3 regions of the Halomonas sp. AOP13-D3-9 genome follow, and region 1 is predicted to be linked to each of the others. Evidence: predicted binding sites of a transcription regulator. Region 1 holds the regulator's gene; each other region holds the start of a gene.
The links. The regulator sigma-54, encoded in region 1, starts transcription at its own class of promoters, with help from an activator protein. The targets are predictions, from matches to a motif close to TGGCACNNNNNTTGCTNT.
Positions count from the first base shown of each region.

Region 2: ACT3UM_RS01375 (DUF3305 domain-containing protein) is a predicted target of sigma-54. The motif match lies at 2,370-2,387, and genes of this name have one in related genera.
Region 3: urtA (urea ABC transporter substrate-binding protein) is a predicted target of sigma-54. The motif match lies at 1,451-1,468, and genes of this name have one in related genera.

Region 1 covers NZ_JBQSYH010000005.1:268,983-273,153, forward strand. Annotated here, with positions in the region: gene rapZ (RNase adapter RapZ) at 16-948, opposite strand; gene ACT3UM_RS07765 (PTS sugar transporter subunit IIA) at 1,040-1,507, opposite strand; gene hpf (ribosome hibernation-promoting factor, HPF/YfiA family) at 1,512-1,820, opposite strand; gene ACT3UM_RS07775 (RNA polymerase factor sigma-54) at 1,919-3,334, opposite strand; gene lptB (LPS export ABC transporter ATP-binding protein) at 3,499-4,171, opposite strand, start outside.
Region 2 covers NZ_JBQSYH010000001.1:292,733-296,903, reverse strand. Annotated here, with positions in the region: gene ACT3UM_RS01385 (4Fe-4S dicluster domain-containing protein) at 1-1,018, opposite strand, end outside; gene ACT3UM_RS01380 (DUF3306 domain-containing protein) at 1,218-1,805, opposite strand; gene ACT3UM_RS01375 (DUF3305 domain-containing protein) at 1,802-2,242, opposite strand; gene ACT3UM_RS01370 (formate dehydrogenase accessory sulfurtransferase FdhD) at 2,437-3,324, shown strand; gene mobA (molybdenum cofactor guanylyltransferase MobA) at 3,321-3,959, shown strand; gene moeA (molybdopterin molybdotransferase MoeA) at 3,956-4,171, shown strand, end outside.
Region 3 covers NZ_JBQSYH010000008.1:166,025-170,195, reverse strand. Annotated here, with positions in the region: gene ACT3UM_RS10850 (tripartite tricarboxylate transporter permease) at 1-1,154, shown strand, start outside; gene urtA (urea ABC transporter substrate-binding protein) at 1,584-2,945, shown strand; gene urtB (urea ABC transporter permease subunit UrtB) at 3,063-4,171, shown strand, end outside.

The DNA.
Region 1 (4,171 bases):
AATGGATAGGCGCGCTTAAGAAGTCTCTTCTCGCTCGTTGTTTGGAGTAGCGCTGAGGAGAGGAGCCGCCGGCTGATCGCTTAAGGTGTAGTGCAGCCCCAGCTCACGATGGCGTAGTTGAACGTCGCCCATGCTGGTGGCCAGCCTTTCTGCCAGCTTCTCGACCATATAGACCGAGCGGTGTTGGCCACCGGTGCAGCCAATCGCGATAGTCATGTAGCTGCGTTGGCTATTCTGGTAAGCGGGTAGCCAACGCTCTAGCCAAGCCAGAATGTCGTCGCTCATGGCGTCAACAATGGGATAGCCGCTCAAAAAAGCCACAATCTCAGCGTCGCGGCCGGTGAACTGGCGTAGCGTTGGGTCCCAGTAAGGATTCGGCAGACAGCGCACGTCGAAGACCAAATCAGCGTCTAACGGAACGCCGCGTTTATAACCAAACGACTCAAGGGTCAGCGTTAGCTTATCGCGGCGCTGGTGCGCTACCTGGTCGGTAATGCGACGGCGCAAATCGTGTACCGATAAGCGTGATGTATCGATCAATAGATCGGCGAGATCGCGAATATCCTCCAGCGTCTCCTCTTCTTTGTTGATCGCCTCTTCCAGGGTCATCTCGCTATCCCGAGTCAGCGGATGGCGTCGCCGGGTAGCGGAGTAACGCTCAAGCAGGATACGGGCATCGGTGGTCAAGTAAATAACTTGAAAATCGATTTTACGCTGGCGCAACTCTTCTAACAAAGACGGTAGGCGCTCCAGCGCTCCCGGCAAATTACGGGCATCAATACTGACCGCCAAGTGAGCACGGTCACCCTGGTCGCGTAATTCGTCCACCAACGAGCCCAGCAGCATAGCGGGGAGGTTATCAATGGCATAATAGCCAAGATCTTCCAGCGCCTGTAGAGCGATAGATTTGCCTGACCCGGAGCGGCCGCTAATGATCACCAGTTGCATAGAGTCTCTCTTTGCTTTGGTCAAGCTGCGTTGAGGGTGGTGAGCAAAACATTACCTGCCATAATGAACCTTAAAACAGGTTTGAAGATCTTTACGCGGATTGCTCACGAATTTTGGCGGTAATCAGCTCAAGTAGCTCTCGCTGACTGGCTGCTTTACGCAGCTGCTGGCGTGTATCCGCATCATTCATGATGGTCGCTACTTGGCCGAGCAGAGAGAGGTGCGTGTCATCTGCCTCTTCGGGTACCAGCAGGACAAACACCAGATCTACCGGGTCACCGTCGATAGCGTCAAAATCAATCGCTTCTGAGAGTTTTAAAAAACCAGCGATAGGAGCGTTGCAGTGGGGGCTACGCGCATGAGGAATAGCCACACCGTTACCAATACCGGTACTGCCTAAGCGCTCGCGGCCGATTAAACGGCTAAACACTTCTTGGCTGTCCAGGCTGGGGATATTTTGCGCGATAAAGGTGCTGTAAAACTCCAGCACCCTTTTTTTGCTGCCCCCGGGTACGTCAAACAGAACGCGCTCCGGGGGGAGTATGGTTTCCAACGTCATTGAATTAACGCACACCTGCGCCTTGGGCGCGAGCTTGTGCTTTTTCCTTGTGTTTAACGAGTTGACGGTCGATTTTATCCGCTAGGGCGTCGATAGCGGCGTACATATCACTGTCGAGGGCTTCCGCATGTAAGTCAGCACCTGCGGCGTGCAGCGTACAAGCGGCCTGCTGGCGCTCTTTCTCCACTGATAAGGTGACTTGCACCGTGGTTATATTGTCGTAATGGCGCTCTACACGCTCAAGCTTTTCGTTGACATAGTCACGCAAGGCGTCAGTCAGTTCTACGTGATGACCAGTGATATTTACTTGCATTGACGTGCTCCTTATCCATCGGACTGTACTTCGATTGTAACCCTTTTTGCCGCGTTGCAAAGCCCTTGTCGAGAGATTCGCTGCAACGTCGACATAACCTAGCGTAAACGGCGCCGCTCACTGGAGGAGGGAATGCCCATGGCCTCACGATATTTAGCCACCGTACGCCGTGCCACTTGAATCCCCCCTTCGCCTAATAGCGTGACCAAGCGGCTGTCTGAGAGCGGCTTGCCGGGTGGCTCCTCTTGAATCAATTTCTTGAGTCGCGCGCGGATGGCGGTGCTGGAGTGACTGTCGCCATCTTGACCGCTTACCTGACTTGAGAAAAAGTACTTGAGCTCGAACACGCCCCGGGGGGTATGGATATATTTTTGCGTCGTGACCCGTGAAATCGTCGATTCGTGCATCTCCACAGCTTCGGCAATATCGGCCAGTATCAGCGGCTTCATGGCTTCTTCACCGTGCTCTAAAAAGCCAATCTGGCGGGTGATGATTTCGCGCCCCACGCGCAGCAGCGTATCGTTACGGCTCGAGAGGCTCTTAATCAGCCAGCGTGCTTCCTGGAGGTGCTCTTTGAGAAACTGGTTGTCATCGCTTTTGTCCGCACGCTTAATCAAGCTGGCGTAGTCGGGCTGAATACGCAGCCGTGGCAGGGCCTCTGGGTTGAGTTCTAAATGCCAGCCTTCGTTATCGTGGCGGACGACCAGGTCGGGGGTTACATAGCTGTCATCGGTGTCGCCGTAGGCGCTGCCTGGGCGAGGGTCGAGGCTGCGAATAAGTAGGATGACATCGGCCAGCTGTTGGTCATCGAGCCCCAGGCGGCGCTTTAGCAGACGCATGTCATCCTTGCCAAGCGCTTCAAGGAACTGCCGCACTAGGCGGCGGGCGGGAACCAGTAGCGGCGTATCATCGGGCAGGGCGGCGAGCTGCAGCATCAGGCATTCACGCAGGTCGCGGGCAAAGATGCCGGTCGGCTCAAACTGCTGGAGTTTGAGCAGAATGGTTTCCACTTCGCGCTGGCTAAGCCCGTCAACGCCCTGGGCGCGCAGGCCCTCACGGATATCGTTAAGCGGCTGGGTTAAGTAGCCGTTCGCATCGAGCGCGTCGATTAGGCTCTCTGCGACAAGCTGTTCGCGAGCGCTAAAGTCGGTCATGGCGAGTTGCCACAGTAGGTGCCCATGCAGGCTTTGTCCGGCCGCCTGACGCTCAAAGTCGGGGCCTTCGCTGCTGCTGCCGCCCTGGCTACCCATATCCTGATAGGTATCTGACCAGTCGCTATCTACCGAGAGTTCAGTGGGGATGCTTTCTGACCACTCTTCCTCTTTAGGCTCGCTGACAGCCTGCTCATCAAATTCATCTTCCTGCTCCAGCATGGGATTGGCATCTAGGGCCTGCTGAATTTCTTGACGAAGGTCCAGCGTCGAGAGTTGCAACAGCGCAATCGCCTGTTGCAACTGGGGCGTCATGGTCAGCTGTGTGCCGATACGCAGTTGGAGAGAAGCTTTCATGACCATCTGAGAACCACTCGTTAATCAGAATGCTCCACCCTAGTGCGAGTGAGTGCCCGGTGCAAGTGCAATAAGCATGCCATTGGTAGTAAAGTTGTTGCAGAGCGCTATTTACAGAACCAAAAAATAGGTTTAAGGGCAGGCGATAATTGTCGGCACAGTTGATCAGTTTAAAGGCGAAAATCAGCGCCCAGATATACGTCTCTGACCTTCTGATTATCGAGAATGGCACTGGGTGAGCCGCTGGCAATGATTTGCCCATCACCCACGATATAGGCGATATCGCAAATATCGAGGGTTTCACGCACGTTGTGATCGGTGATCAGCACGCCAATATGACGCTGCTTCAGCGCACGGATGATGGTTTTGATCTCGCCTACCGAAATAGGGTCGACGCCGGCAAAGGGCTCATCCAGTAGAATAAAGGCAGGGTCAGTGGCCAGCGAGCGGGCAATTTCTACACGCCTGCGCTCACCGCCCGAAAGGCTCATGCCAAGGTTGTCGCGAATGTGGGTGATATGAAAGTCTTCGAGTAGCGCTTCCAGGCGCTGTGCGCGTCCTGCGCGGTCAAGCTCTTTGCGCGTCTCGAGTATCGCCATAATGTTATCGGCAACCGAGAGCTTGCGAAAAATAGACGCCTCTTGGGGGAGGTAGCCAATACCCGCCGCTGCGCGCTCGTGCATCGGCGCGCGGGTTAAATCCACCGCATCGATTCCGACCTTGCCAGCATCGGATTTCACCAGCCCGACAATCATATAGAACGAGGTGGTTTTCCCTGCGCCGTTGGGGCCCAGTAGGCCAACAATACTGCCTTGGGAGATCTCTAAATTGATGTCTTTGACC
Region 2 (4,171 bases), on a different contig from region 1:
CGGGCATCTTGGGGTGAAGCTGGATACGCACTTCGGCGGCACCGGCCGCCAGGGCAGTTAGCCACTGGTCATGGCCCGCTGCGCCCAGCTCTTCAAGCGGTGCGTCAATAATATGGCCTGCGGGCACGACACCCGCAGCGCGCTCAGCGTCCTGGGAATCATGGGTAATAAAGCGCAGTACCGGCGCCTGACCACCGGCTTCGCGATAGGCGCCCAGCCAAGCGGAGAGGGTATCCTGCTGGCGGCGGGTTTCAGGTAGGCGGAATTCGATAGCGCCAGTGGGACAGGCGCTGGTGCAACTGCCGACGCCTTGGCAGAGAAAGGGGTCAATTTCGATATGCGACTCAATCCGCCCCTTAATGCTGGAGATGGCATCCGCGGGGCAAACATCCAAACAGCGGGTACAGCCGATATTGCCGCTAGTGGAGTGGGCACATAGGTCACTATTAACTTGAAAGTAGCGCGGCTTGTCGAATTCGCCCACCAGCCCGACAAAATCGTCGAGGGTGTCGCTGCGTTGCTCAACGCTCTGCCACTCCATCACCACATAACCTGGCGGTGGCAGTTCCCAGCGCTGGGTGTGAGTAGCCGCAGCAAGGTCGAGAATGAGGTCAAAGCCGTCGCGTTCTATCAGCGCGCGGGCAAGATTCAGCGCTGAATCGCCGTCATCAAGCTGGACACTAAAGGCTCCCAGATAACCGTTAATACGCAGCTGGCTGAGCTGGTCGCGGGTCAATGTTTGGCTTATCAGCGGCTCGCTAGACCCGGGGGCATCGGCAGCGTCACTCCCTTTATCGGTAACTAGCAGCGTCAACGATGCCAAGCCGCGACCCTGGAGCGCACGAGCGGCTGGATAAACGTCGTCTGCCGACCCTATTAACAGCGCATGACCGCGGCTGTGATAGGTCACATTGGCTGGCGTTAAATTAGCGGGCCAGGAGATACGCTGGCGTACCGATTCCCGAGCCTCAGCATTACGCTGGTCGTCTATCGACGCCAGTTGGATTCGTTGGTTCATGCGTTCTCACGGTCAGTGAATAATTCTTATTATAATTTTGAGTTATATTATTTAACTATTGTGGCATAACAATGCATTGAAGCTAAGTTCAGCGTATGGCGAAATTCGATATTTGCCAACCTGATTACCGTCAACGCTGCCAACGCTGGCGACATATCGCATGCTCAAAATATTGATTTTTAAAAGTTTAACGCCATTCTCATGTTTTCGTCTTAGGGCTAGATAAATAATCAGACTGGTCGTCTAGCGAAGCATTTTTTTCAGTGTTGTCACTATCAGTGAGTGTTGAGGGTTCGGCCCGCTCGTCGGCAGCTACTTCTTTTGGGGGTTCGGATTCGTCTAATGTTTTATCAACCGCCTCTTCCACTTTGTGGGTCCAACGGCGCAGTTTACTGGCGAGCTCGGATCCCATGGGCTTCAACAGTTTATTATAGTCGGCGTCGTAGTCATCCAGGCCGTCGCGGACGTTGTAGTTGCCGGTTGCCCATAGCCGTTTCAATGCTTGCCTGCGTAAAGGGCCACTGACGCCCGGTGCCATAAAGGCGCTGAAGTCGCTGCCCGCGGCCAATGTATCTGGGTCAGGCAAGGTATGATCGAGGCTGCCTGGTTCTGGCGCTCGTTTTGGTTCTTGCGGTGTTTCAGATGCGGGTTGCGGCTGCTCGGCCTCATGATAAGCCGCAGCATCCGACTCCACGGACGCTTCATCACTGGGTGCGCCCGCGGTTGGCTCGTCCTCTTGCGTTGGTACATTACGCTTCAGCCGCGACCAGCGCTCTAAACGACTCATTCTGGCTGCTCCTTAGTGGGCATCTCTTTGGCGCGCCCTGCCCCTTTACGCTTTTTCTTGCGCATCTCCAGCGGCGCCTCGCCATGACGGGCAAGGTAGCTCTCAATCCATACCTGAATAGCCATGGGCATTGGCGATTCCAGCACCTGCTGTTCGCCGTCCATCCAGCCCGCCGCGACGTCCTGGCTGGCGGTGATCGCATCCGGCTTGGGCGTTTGGCCGGTAAAGCCCGCTCGCACAAATAGCCGTGGCGTCTTAGAGGTTAGGTTGAAACGGTAGGCTGCACGCTCTGTCATCGACAGCTGCAGATTAAGTACATTCTCGCCCTGGTCGCCCAGTGTAAGCTCAACAATACGCCACTGGGTCAGCGTAAAACTTTTCACCTGCTTGGGCTCGGCCACCAAGGTAATACTGATTGGGCGTAGGTTATCACTCATATATTTAAAAACCCTGAACCTTGAATGGATGGCATTTGAAAGACCAATACTTGTTAGCATAGTACTTATTTGGATAGTACTTATGAGGATGGTACTTATCAGGATAGCGTTTGAATGGGTAGACAAGTAAGCATCTCCAGCGCCATCATCGTCAACCCTGTCGTTTTGCGAGAACCATTTCGCGAGGATTACCCATGCCTGCCCTTCAGCCCACCCTGCAGATAAGCCGAGCCCGCTTACCGGCCACCACCGAGATTAGTATCGTTGACGAGTATGGCGATGCACGCCAGCAGGCGATCGCCGCTGAAAGAGCGCTGACGGTGTACCTCAATAAACGTGAAATTGTCACGCTAATGACACTGGGCGACGATCCGGAAGCCTTAGTCGTGGGCTATCTGCGCAATCAAGGGCTATTGCGTGCAGCCAACGATTTACAGGCAGTGCAGGTCGACTGGGACGTCGAAGCGGCGGTAGTGATTACTCGTCACCTGCCCGAAGATTTAGAAGCACGCTTAAGCACCCGCACGGTCACCACCGGCTGCGGTCAGGGCACGGTATTTGGTAAACTGCTTGATCAAACCGCGCTGGCGACACTGCCGGATACCCAACTAGCCCAATCCACGCTCTATCAACTGCTGCAAAACCTTAACGCCTACAATGAGACGTATCGCAGCGCCGGGGCCGTTCACGGCTGCGCGCTCTGCCATCAAGCCAACGTGCTTGATTTTGTAGAGGACGTGGGGCGGCATAACGCGGTGGATACTTTAGCGGGACGCCAGTGGTTGCAGCAGGCGGACAGCGCCAGCGCAGATATCTTCTACACCACCGGACGACTGACGTCTGAGATGGTGCTGAAAGTGGCGCAAATGGGTATTAGCGTGCTGGTATCGCGCTCTGGCGTTACTCAAAAAGGCGTTGAACTGGCCGAGCGCTTTGGGGTGATGCTGATCGCCCGCGCCAAAGGCCGCCACTTCCAAGCGATCAATACCCACAGCCGCTTAACGCTGGACGCTATTCCAGCGAAGCCATCGCATGCCCGGTCATCTAGCCAAGCAAGCTTAACAAAAGAGACAAGCCCATGATTCCTACCCACGAACTCACCGGCATGATTCTCGCAGGCGGCGAAGGTCGCCGGATGGGCGGTCGCGACAAAGGGCTTGAGCCGTTCGCGGGTCTGCCGCTCGTCGGCCATGTAGTGAAACGCCTTAAAGACCAGGTAGCCGAGCTGCTGATTAATGCCAACCGAAATGCCGACGCCTACCAGTTTTTTGCTGATCGTGTGATTGCTGATCAAGTAATGGACGATGAGGAAGGCGGCTTTAAAGGCCCGTTGATGGGCATCTATAGTGGCTTAAGGGCGGCAAAAACCCCCTGGTTACTGGTGGCCCCCTGTGATTCTCCCGCCCTACCCGATGATTTAGTGGCGCGCATGGTAGAAGGTATTGCGTCTGAGCACGGCGAGCATGACATCGCCGTAGCCTTTGACGGTGAACGGCTGCACCCCGTCGTTGCGTTAATACGCACCTCGCTCGCCGATGATTTGGCTGCCACCCTTGCCGAAGGTGAGCGTAAAATTGACCGCTGGTACGCACGTCACGACTGGTGCCGGGTAGATATGTCGGACTGTCCTGATGCGTTTGCCAATCTGAATACCGAGGAGGAGAAGCTTCACTTGGAAGCGACGCTGCTGAATACCTCAGCGAAGGAGGTTCGATGACCCTCTCCTGCTTTGACCTGGGCGAACAGATGATTAGCGTGGAAGAAGCACGCCATGCGCTTGCCACCCTGATTGAACACCCGCTGGGCAGCGAAAGTATCCCTTTGGCGCAGGCCCACGGCCGCCGCTTGGCAGCAACCGTTCAAGCCCCCATTAACGTGCCGCAAAACACCAATGCGGCCATGGATGGCGTGGCGCTAGCCTTGCCAAAG
Region 3 (4,171 bases), on a different contig from region 1:
CATTTGTGGGCGGCACGGTATCGGTTATTTTCTTGATGTTGGTGGCCCCGCTACTCTCCAAGGTGGCCGTTAGCTTTGGCCCTTCCGAGTACTTTGCACTGATGGTGCTGGGCTTAACCGCCGTGGTCTCGCTGTCGGATAAATCGTTGATCAAGGGGCTGATAGCTGCTGTTGTTGGGGTGATTATTTCGATCGTGGGTATCGATATGCAGACCGGTACCGAGCGCTTTACCTTCGGCTCCGTTCAGCTCCTCGACGGTATCGACTTCCTGGTGGTGGCGCTGGGGATTTTTGCCCTCGCCGAGGTGTTCTATATGCTGCTGCGCGGTGGTGGTGGCAAAGAGGCACCCCGCAATGCGATTGGCTCGCTGAAACTGACCCGTAGCGAAGTCAGAGAGATTGCAGGCCCGGTTGGCCGCAGCTCGGTGCTGGGTTTCTTCACCGGTGTATTGCCAGGCGCAGGAGCGACCATTGGTTCCTTCCTGGGCTACAGCATGGAAAAACGCATTGCCAAAGATGGCGACACCTTTGGGCAGGGGAATATTAAGGGTGTGGCGGCGCCGGAAGCGGCTAACAACGCCGCTTGTACCGGCTCCTTTGTGCCACTGCTGACCCTGGGTGTACCGGGCTCGGGCACCACCGCCGTTCTGCTTGGCGCACTGCTGGTTATGGGGGTCAACCCTGGCCCGATGATGCTGGAGCAGCGCCCGGACGTGTTCTGGGGCGTGGTGGCTAGTATGTATATCGGCAATATCTTCCTGCTGGTGCTTAACCTGCCGCTGATCCCGCTGATTGCCAAGATTCTTGATCTGCCCAAGCCGCTGTTGTTATCGCTGATTTTGATCTTTTGCATGATCGGCGTTTACGGAATGAGCTTCAGCATATTTGACCTGCTGTTACTGCTTGGCTTTGGGCTGGTCGGCCTGGGTATGCGCTTGTTTGGCTTCCCCGCAGCGCCGCTGATTCTAGCGCTGATTCTGGGCAACATTATGGAAGAGTCCATGCGCCGTGCGCTGCAGATCTCCGGTGGCGACTGGATGACCTTTATCGACAAGCCTATCTCGCTTGGTCTGCTGGTGGTGGCCTTGCTGTCGCTAGGCTTACCATTACTGAAAAAGCGCCGTAAGAAAGTTCCACCCGACGTGGCTGTTTAACGCCGCGATTTAAAGGGTGGATAGCGAGGAGCCTTGGTGATGCCAAGGCTCCTTTTTTTAACTGCTTTTTAACTGACAACAAAGAGTGAGTTGTAACTAATAAGTAAGTGTTACGTTACTGATCTGTATTCAAAAAGCTCAAGTACTTAGTTGGTGCACTGGATTTTATTGGTGCATTGAGAGAGTGCTTTAGATGCGTTCTTGTGCTTTATTTTGGTGCATGCGGTGAGTGTTGAGATTTTCTGTTGATTATTAAGTGGCTGATTAAAGAGCTATAAGACAACTTTGTGTCAATCTGGCGCATCCCTTGCAGGTGTTAATGGCTAGTGGACGTATTGGGGAGCTAACACAACAACCCCAAGTGCGAAGCCAATCATCAAGCCTCGGTCATAACAAACCCCAGCCATAAGGGGTGCAAGGAGATTAACAATGAACACTCTCAAACGCTCGACACACTCCCGCCCATTCCTATCACGTGGCCGTTTCGCGACCGCTTTACTGACCGCCGCCGTGATGGGGGCCAGCACCCAGGTCATCGCCCAAGATGATGACCCGATCAAAGTTGGTATCCTGCACTCCCTCTCCGGCACCATGGCGATCAGTGAAACGGTTCTTAAAGACACCGTCGAAATGCTGATCGAACAGCAGAACGAAGCCGGTGGTTTGCTGGGCCGCCAGCTAGAAGCCGTGGTAGTCGACCCCGCCTCTAACTGGCCGCTATTTGCCGAACGCGCGCGTGAACTGCTGGCCCAAGAAGAAGTCGACGTTATTTTCGGCAACTGGACCTCGGTTTCCCGTAAAGCGGTGCTACCGGTCGTCGAAGAGCTCAACGGTTTGTTGTTCTACCCCGTGCAGTATGAAGGTGAAGAGTCCTCTGAAAACGTCTTCTACACCGGCGCCGCGCCTAACCAGCAGGCCATTCCTGCGGTTGAATACCTGATCAACGAAGTGGGTATCGAACGCTTTGCGCTAGTCGGTACTGACTATGTCTATCCGCGCACCACCAACCGCATCCTCGAAGCCTTCCTTAAGGATGAACACGGCATCGCGGATGAGGACATCATGGTTAACTACACGCCGTTCGGTCACTCTGATTGGCAGAACATCGTAGCGGAGATTCGTCGTTTCGGTGAAGAGGGTAAACCCACCGCGGTGATTTCAACGGTTAACGGCGACGCCAACGTGCCGTTCTATACCGAGCTCTCTAACCAGGGTATCGACGCTGCGGATATTCCGGTTATCGCCTTCTCTGTGGGCGAGCAGGAACTGACCGGTATTGATACGGGCCCGCTGGTAGGTCACTTGGCCGCCTGGAACTACTTCATGAGCGTCGATAACGACGACAACTACGACTTTATCGACGCCTGGATTGAGTACACCGGCGACGATATGGCGGTCACTAACGACCCGATGGAAGCGCACTACATTGGCTTCAATATGTGGGCCGAAGCGGTTCGCAAAGCGGGCACTACGGACGTCGATACGGTGAAAGACGCCATTATCGGTGTGACCGTGCCTAACCTCTCTGGCGGCTATGCGGCCATGATGCCTAACCACCACATCACCAAGCCGGTGCTGATTGGTGAGATTCAGGATAACGGCCAGTTCGATATCGTTTGGCAAACACCGTCTACCGTGGCGGGCGATGCCTGGTCTGACTACCTGCCTGGCTCGCGTGACCTAATTGCCGATTGGCGCAAGCCGATGGAGTGCGGCAACTTCAACGTCGTGAACGGCTCGTGCGGTGGCAGCACCGCAGCAGAAGAAGCCGAAGCAGCACTCGCTGAGTAAATACTCATCTACTGAGTAACTACCAATCCCTCGCCACCTGGCTTGAGCCGGGTGGCGAGGGAGCACGCTACCTCCCCCTTTTAGATAACTGATTTAAATAACTGAAGGAAGAACCCCATGAGGCGTTTCCTTTCCTTAGGGCTCCTGTGTCTACTGTTGTTGAGCATTACAGTGACAGCCCAAGCACAAACGAGCTCCACGGCGAGCAGTGCCGATGATACCGCCGCTCTCGAGCTGTTAGAGGCGCTGGACGTTGAGTCTTACACCGCCAAAGGCGAAGCGATTACCGCTATTTTGCAAAGCGATGACGAGCGCGCCCGTGACTGGCTACAGGCCCTGCTGGATGGCCGCTTACAGCGCACCGAAGACGGCCGGTTCGTGCTGGTGCTTGAGAACCGCGGCCGTGACTGGCCGGTGGCCGATGTATTAACCGGCGAAGCGCTGGGCGAGATGTCCCGTCGCGACCTGGAGCGTGTTGGTATCAACAACAACCTACGCAATCAACTGCGTAGCGCTATCGCGGTGGTTGATCTCTACTCGCCTAACGTTGAACGCCGCCGCACGTCGGCCGAGCGTCTGTTAGGTGAAGTAGACGGTGAGCTGGTGCCCACTCTCGAAGAATTGATTGCGCAGGAAGAGGACGAACAGGTGCGCTATCGGTTGACCCAGGCCGTGGCGATTTATCGTGCTGAAGCGGGTGAAATGGCGGGCGTTGAAGCGCTGGATGGCAGCCTGCACCCGCGCTCTCGTGTGGCCCTGAGTCGAGCAGCTAATGGCGACGACCCGGTGGTTGCTAACGCCGCAGCGGCCTCTTTGGCGGGCATTGAGCAGCAGCTCAAAATCAACCGCGGCCTGGAAACCCTCTATTTCGGTTTAAGCCTTGGCTCGGTGCTGGTGCTCGCGGCCATTGGCCTGGCGATCACTTTCGGCGTCATGGGCGTGATCAATATGGCCCACGGCGAGCTAATGATGCTGGGCGCCTACACCACTTGGGCGATGCAGCAACTATTACCCGGCCAACCAGGGCTGGCGCTGATTTTGTCGATTCCCGCAGGCTTTATGGTTGCCGCCTTAGCAGGTGTGGCGATCGAGCGCGGCGTGATTCAGTTCCTCAAGGGCCGCCCGCTGGAAACCCTGCTGGCGACCTTTGGTATCAGTTTGATTCTGCAGCAGCTGGTGCGCACGGTAATTTCTCCGCTCAACCGTACCGTCATCACCCCCGAGTG